One region of the Streptomyces sp. NPDC053493 genome, then DNA from elsewhere that is predicted to be linked to it. Evidence: predicted binding sites of a transcription regulator. Region 1 holds the regulator's gene; the other holds the start of a gene.
The links. Region 1 encodes HspR, which represses chaperone genes until heat shock. Its sites were predicted from a motif close to TTGAGNNNNNNNNNCTCAA; they were not measured.
Positions count from the first base shown of each region.

Region 2: lon (endopeptidase La) is a predicted target of HspR. The motif match lies at 1,492-1,510, and genes of this name have one in related genera.

Region 1 is NZ_JBITXS010000004.1:398,051-401,453, forward strand. It holds gene dnaJ (molecular chaperone DnaJ) at 1-1,170, shown strand, start outside; gene ACIGO8_RS15185 (heat shock protein transcriptional repressor HspR) at 1,175-1,624, shown strand; gene ACIGO8_RS15190 (helix-turn-helix transcriptional regulator) at 1,782-2,762, opposite strand; gene ACIGO8_RS15195 (hypothetical protein) at 2,896-3,147, shown strand; gene ACIGO8_RS15200 ((2Fe-2S)-binding protein) at 3,144-3,403, shown strand, end outside.
Region 2 is NZ_JBITXS010000001.1:458,940-462,342, forward strand. It holds gene lon (endopeptidase La) at 1-1,469, opposite strand, end outside; gene ACIGO8_RS01975 (GNAT family N-acetyltransferase) at 1,600-2,235, shown strand; gene ACIGO8_RS01980 (hypothetical protein) at 2,292-2,849, shown strand; gene ACIGO8_RS01985 (TetR/AcrR family transcriptional regulator) at 2,901-3,403, opposite strand, start outside.

The sequences.
Region 1 (3,403 bases):
AAGGACTTCGTGGAGAAGGACTACTACAAGGTTCTCGGCGTCCCCAAGGACGCCACCGACGCCGACATCAAGAAGGCGTACCGGAAGCTCGCCCGCGAGAACCACCCGGACGCCAACAAGGGCGACACCGGCGCCGAGGCGCGCTTCAAGGAGATCTCCGAGGCGAACGACGTCCTCGGCGACCCGAAGAAGCGCAAGGAGTACGACGACGCCCGCGCGCTGTTCGGCAACGGCGGCTTCCGGGCCGGCGGCCCGGGCGCGGGCGGCTCGTTCAACTTCGACCTGGGCGACCTCTTCGGCGGCGCCCAGGGCGGCCCCGGCGGGGCCGGCGGCTTCGGCGGCGGGCTCGGGGACGTGTTCGGCGGCCTCTTCAACCGGGGCGGCGGCGCGGGCACGCGCACGCAGCCGCGCCGCGGCCAGGACATCGAGTCCGAGGTGACGCTCAGCTTCACCGAGGCCATCGAGGGCGCGACCGTCCCGCTGCGGATGTCCAGCCAGCAGCCCTGCAAGGCCTGTTCGGGCACCGGCGACAAGAACGGCACGCCGCGGGTGTGCCCGACCTGTGTCGGCACCGGCCAGGTCTCGCGCGGCAGCGGCGGCGGCTTCTCGCTGACCGACCCGTGCGTGGACTGCAAGGGACGCGGCCTGATCGCCGAGACCCCGTGCGAGGTCTGCAAGGGCAGCGGGCGCGCCAAGTCCTCGCGCACCATGCAGGTCCGCATCCCGGCCGGCGTGAGCGACAACCAGAAGATCCGTCTGCGCGGCAAGGGCGCGCCGGGCGAGCGCGGCGGGCCGCACGGCGACCTGTACGTGGTCGTGCACGTCGACGCCCACCCGGTGTTCGGCCGCAAGGACGACAACCTGACCGTCACGGTGCCCGTCACGTTCGACGAGGCGGCCCTCGGCGGCGAGATCAAGGTGCCGACCCTGGGCGGCCCCGCGGTGACGCTGAAGCTGCCCGCGGGCACTCCCAACGGGCGCACCATGCGCGCCCGGGGCAAGGGCGCGGTCCGCAAGGACGGCACCCGCGGCGACCTCCTCGTCACGGTGGAGGTCGCGGTGCCGACGGAGCTGGACGACAAGGCCCGCGAGGCACTGGAGACGTTCCGTCAGGCCACCGCGGGCGAGGACCCGAGGGCAGAGCTGTTCCAGGCCGCGAAGGGAGCTTGAGGAGATGGAAGGCCGTCGTCGTAATCCCTACCAGCTGACCGACGAGACCCCGGTGTACGTCATCTCGGTGGCGGCCCAGCTCTCCGGCCTGCACCCCCAGACGCTCCGTCAGTACGACCGGCTCGGCCTGGTCTCTCCGGACCGCACAGCCGGACGAGGCCGCCGCTACTCGGCCCGGGACATCGAGCTGCTCCGTCAGGTGCAGCAGCTGTCCCAGGACGAGGGCATCAATCTGGCCGGTATCAAGCGCATCATCGAGCTGGAGAACCAGGTCGCGGCGCTCCAGCAGCGGGTCGCCGAGCTGTCGACCGCGGTCGAGGGCGCGGCGGCGGCGATGCGCCAGCGCGAGGCCCAGGTGCACGCCTCGTACCGGCGTGACCTGGTGCCGTACACGGACGTGCAGCAGGCGAGCGCGCTGGTGGTCTGGCGGCCGGCCCACAAGCGCGGCGAGTAGCCCTTCCCGCTCTTCTCCGGCGCGTGCCCGACGCGACGAGGCCCCTTCCGCTCCGGCGGCGGGGGCCTCACGCGTCCCGGCGGGTCGACGCGCGTCGGCGCGGGTGTCGGTCCGCGCTCCGGTGCGCGCGCCCGCGGTCGTCGCGTCAGGTGCCGCGTCAGTTGTCGCGTTCGAGGATGCCGGACTGGGCGATGAGATAGCCGAGCTGGGCGCGGCTGCCGCTGCCGAGGGCGGCGGCGAGCTTGGCGATGTGGGCCCGGCAGGTGCGGACGTTCATCCCGAGGCGGCGCGCGATGGCCTCGTCGACGTGGCCCTCGACGAGGAGTTTGGCGATGGAGCGCTGGACGCCGCTGATGCCGCTGAGCATCGGCTCGTACGTGACCGGGGCGTCGAGCGGGGTGGCCTGGAGCCAGAACTGGTCGAAGACGCCGCCCAGGTACTCCACGAGCCCCTGGTGGCGCAGTTCGAGCGCGATGGTGCGGTCGCGGCTGGCCGGCACGAAGGCGACCTTGCGGTCGACGATGATGAGCCGGTCGATGATCTCCTCGAGGGTGCGGACCTCGACCTCGGATCCGATGCGCTCCAAGTAGGCGAGCGTGATGGGCTGGTGGCGCGCGGTGTGCTGGTAGAGCGTGCGCATCTTGATGCCGCGGCCGAGCAACGGACGGACCCGGCGCAGGGCTTCGCCGAACGTATGGGCGCTGCGGCCCTTTCCCGGTTGTACGGTGAGCAGTTCCGAGGTGCACTCGGCGACGGCGCGGTCGAGGTTGGCGTTGATCCGTTCAAGGCCTTCGAGGACCGTGATCGCGTGGGTCATCGAGGGATCGCGGGCGCCGAGGGCCATGAACGGCTCGAAGGCGTCGGCGAGTGTCATGGTGAGACGTCTGCGCTCCTGGATCTCCTTCTCGATGGGAAGGAGCAGCCGGGCCAGCGCGGCCGACGGAGCGACAGGAACGAGCCATTCCACGTCATCGGGGTCGGGACGCAGCAGATCGAGGTCCATGAGACAGGGGGCCGACCCGATGTCGGAACGGGCTATTCGGCCTGCTCGAAGGGCCTCGGCATAGAGCCGAGTGCCCGCTTCGCACAGGTCTGCGTGCGTGTGAGAATGCCCGATATTGTCGGGTTCTATCCGCATACGTACACCCCCAGGCTTTTGCATTACAGGAACATGATGCATTGAGCGAGTGGTGGAAACGGGATGAGTGAGCCATCGTCGTGACTTGCGGGGGAGCAGGTTGTTACACACCTTCAAGTGAGGTTGCTCGGTCATGTCCAAGAAGCTCATACGCACCGTAGCCGGTGTCGCACTGTTGGCTGCTGCCGCTGTGGGAGCGGTTACGGCAACCGAGGACCCGGGGTGGGGTTCGCAGACGAGGGTCGTCAACGCCGACCCGGGCTGGGGGCTGACTCCGGCCGCCGACGTCGCCGATCCGGGCTGGGGAGTGGCTCCGGCGGTCGCCGGCGACCCCGGCTGGGGTGTCGCTCCCGGCGACCCGGGATGGGAGTCCGTGGGGGCATGACGGTTCCCGAAGATCCTCGTTTCCGACGCGAGATGGCGAGCGCCTACCGGTCCGGGTGGCACTTCATCGATCTCGTCACCGCGGTGCCGCGCCGTGGCGAGTCGTTGATGGTCACCCTCTTCGGGGAGCCGATCGTCGTCGTGCGCGAGGACGACGAGGACATTCGCGCCTACCGGTGTCTTCGCCGCCCGCGCGGCGCCCCCCAACCCGTTCGCTGTGCCATCAGGTACGGCATGATCTTCGTCAATCTCGACCA
Region 2 (3,403 bases), on a different contig from region 1:
ATGGCCTCCAGGACGTTGGCGGTGGCGAGGAAGACGACGTCGCTCAGGTCGAGTTCGACCTCCAGGTAGTGGTCGCGGAAGGTGTGGTTCTGCGCCGGGTCGAGGACCTCCAGGAGGGCGGCCGCCGGGTCGCCCCGGAAGTCGGAGCCGACCTTGTCGATCTCGTCGAGCAGGACCACCGGGTTCATGGACCCGGCCTCCTTGATGGCGCGGACGATCCGGCCGGGCAGCGCGCCCACGTACGTCCGCCGGTGGCCGCGGATCTCGGCCTCGTCGCGGACGCCGCCGAGGGCGACGCGGACGAACGAGCGGCCCATCGCGTGGGCGACGGACTCGCCGAGCGAGGTCTTGCCGACGCCGGGCGGGCCGACCAGGGCGAGCACGGCGCCGCCGCGCCGGCCGCCGACCACGCCGAGGCCGCGCTCGGCGCGCCGCTTGCGCACCGCCAGGTACTCGGTGATGCGCTCCTTCACGTCCTCCAGGCCCGCGTGCTCGGCGTCGAGGACCGCCTTGGCGCCCTGGATGTCGTACTGGTCCTCGGTCCGCTCGTTCCACGGCAGTTCGAGGACGGTGTCGAGCCAGGTGCGGATCCAGGAGCCCTCCGGGGACTGGTCGCTGGACCGCTCCAGCTTCTCGACCTCCTTGAGGGCCGCCTCGCGGACCTTCTCGGGCAGGTCGGCGGCCTCCACGCGGGCGCGGTAGTCGTCGGACTCGTCGCCCTCGCTCTCGCCGTTGAGCTCGCGCAGCTCCTTGCGGACGGCTTCGAGCTGACGCCGCAGCAGGAACTCGCGCTGCTGCTTGTCGACGCCTTCCTGGACGTCCTTGGCGATGGTCTCGGCGACGTCCTGCTCGGCCAGGTGTTCGCGCAGCTGCGCGGTGGCGAGCTTGAGGCGGGCGACCGGGTCGGCGGTCTCGAGGAGTTCGACCTTCTGCTCGACGGTGAGGAAGGGCGAGTATCCGGAGTTGTCGGCGAGGGCGCCGACGCCCTCGATCTGCTGGACGCGGTCGACGACCTGCCAGGCACCGCGCTTGCGCAGCCAGCTGGTGGCGAGCGCCTTGTACTCCTTGACCAGTTCGGTCACGGAGCCGGGCAGCGGGTCGGGCAGGGTCTCCTCGACGACGGCGCCCTCGACCCACAGGGCCGCGCCGGGTCCCGTCGTGCCGGCGCCGATCCGCACGCGGCCGCGGCCGCGGACGAGCGCGCCCGGGTCGCCGTCGGCCAGCCGTCCGACCTGCTCGACGGTGCCGAGCACACCGGTGCCGGCGTAGGTGCCGTCCACGCGGGGCACCAGGAGCACGCGGGGCTTGCCGGACCCGGTGCGCGCGGCGGCCTGGGCGGCCTCGACCGCGGCCCGTACGTCCGCGTCGGACAGGTCCAGCGGCACCACCATTCCGGGCAGCACGACCTCGTCGTCGAGCGGCAGCACGGGCAGAGTGAGCGGCGCGGACGGCATGGACTCAGCAGCCATGATCTCCCCTTCGGCAGTCAAGTTGAGCTATGTGCACTCAATGCTTGTGAGTCGTCGAATGTTCCCCATCGGCTGTTCGCTCTGAGCGATCACCGTCACGCGCACCGTGAACAGCGGATGTAATGCCTCCATGGATACAGCAGCCATTACATCGGCCTGGGTGGCCGGGTGGACCGTCTCCCGGGGCACGCCGCCCGCCGTCGTCGAGCCCTGGGGCTACCGGATCGACGTCGGGCAGCCCCGCCACGTCCTCCGGCACGTGCTGCCGCATCCCGACGCGGTGTCCGTGCGAAAGCTGTGCGAGGCGGTCACCGAGCCGTACGCCTGGCTCAAGGTGATGGCGGCGCCCGAGGAGGTGGCGCCGTGGATCACCGAGGGATGGACGGTCCCGGACGACCCGGGCTTCATGATGACCAAGCGTCTCGATCCCGCCGCCCGGCCGGCACCTCCCGACGGTTACGCGCGGACGACGGAGACCCGGGACGGCGTGATCCGGGTCCGGATCCTCGCGCCCGACGGGACGCTCGCCGCCCGCGGGCAGATCGCGCCGACCGGTGCGACGGCCGTCGCCGACCGGATCGAGACCGATCCCGCCCACCGCCGCCGCGGGCTCGGCGCCAACGTGATGCGGACGCTGGAGGCGGCCGCCGCGCAGGCGGGCGCGGAGACCGGCGTCCTCGCGGCGACAACGGAGGGCATGGCGCTCTACGACTCGCTCGACTGGTACTACCGGTGTCCGCTCACCGGAATCGTCCGCAACGGTTGAGCCGCACCAGGCCGTTCCGGCTGCACGGGCGCGAGCCGACGGGCATGCTCAGGCCCATGGAGTACGTGAAGCGGTACGGAGGAAGGTACGCAGCCGCGGCGGCGCTGGCCGCGGTCGTCGTCGTGGCCGGGTGCGGCGGGTCGCCCGCGGCGCCGTCCGGGAAGTCGCCGTCGACGCCCGCGCCGGGCGCGAGCTCGCCGGCCACGGCACCGGCGCCGTCGACACCGGCGCCCACCACGGCCGGGAGCCGTGAGCCCGCGCCCCAGGACGTCCTGGTCGAGGTCGTCGTGAACGGCGGGTTCGCCGGCGTGCGCAACAAGCTGGTCGTCCACTACGACGGCGCGTACACGCTCAGCAAGGGCACCAGGCCGCCCAGCTCCGGCACCATGACCGCCGCCCGGGCGGCCGAGCTGCGCGCGGCCCTGGAGGACCCGGCGTACGCGAAGGTCCCGGACCGCCCGACGGGCGGCGGCACACCGGTGGCCGACGGCTTCTCGTACTACGTCACCCACGACCACCGGCTCGTCGTCACCCGGGACGGCGAGGATTGGCCGCCCGCCCTCCAGCGCGTCTTCGACGCCCTCCCGGAGGGCCACCCGCCCACCGCGCCGTGAGGCGCCGGGGCGTATCTCAGGCGATCGCGCCGTGAGGCGCCGGGGCGCACCTCAGGCGCGCAGCTCCTCGTAGCGCCGCCGCAGGTAGTCCCGCACCCGGGCCGGCATGTCCACTGCCTCCGGGTCGAGCGCCCACTGGATCTGCAGACCGTCCATGACGGCGAGCTGTTCCTCGGCGACGGCCCGGCAGTCGGTGCCGGCGCGCAGTTCGCCGCGCTCGACCGCCGACTCGAGCAGGGCGACGGTGTGCCGGAGCACGCGCGCGTAGCGCTCCTTGAAGTAGGCGTGGGCCGGGTGCCCGACGTCTCCGGACTCGCCGACGAGCACGTTGAACATCCGGACGATGCCGGGGCGCCGGGTGTTGTCCTCGATCAGCGCGACGAGGGTGTCCAGATAGGCGCCCCAGGAGGCGGGTTCGGCGGTGAAGAGCCGCTCCATGTCGTGCTGCTCGCTCTGCGCGAGGACCGAGAGCAGCAGGTCCTCCTTGCTGCGGAAGTGGTGCAGCAGTCCGCCCTGGGTGATGCCGCAGTCGTGGGCGATCCGGGCGAGCGAGG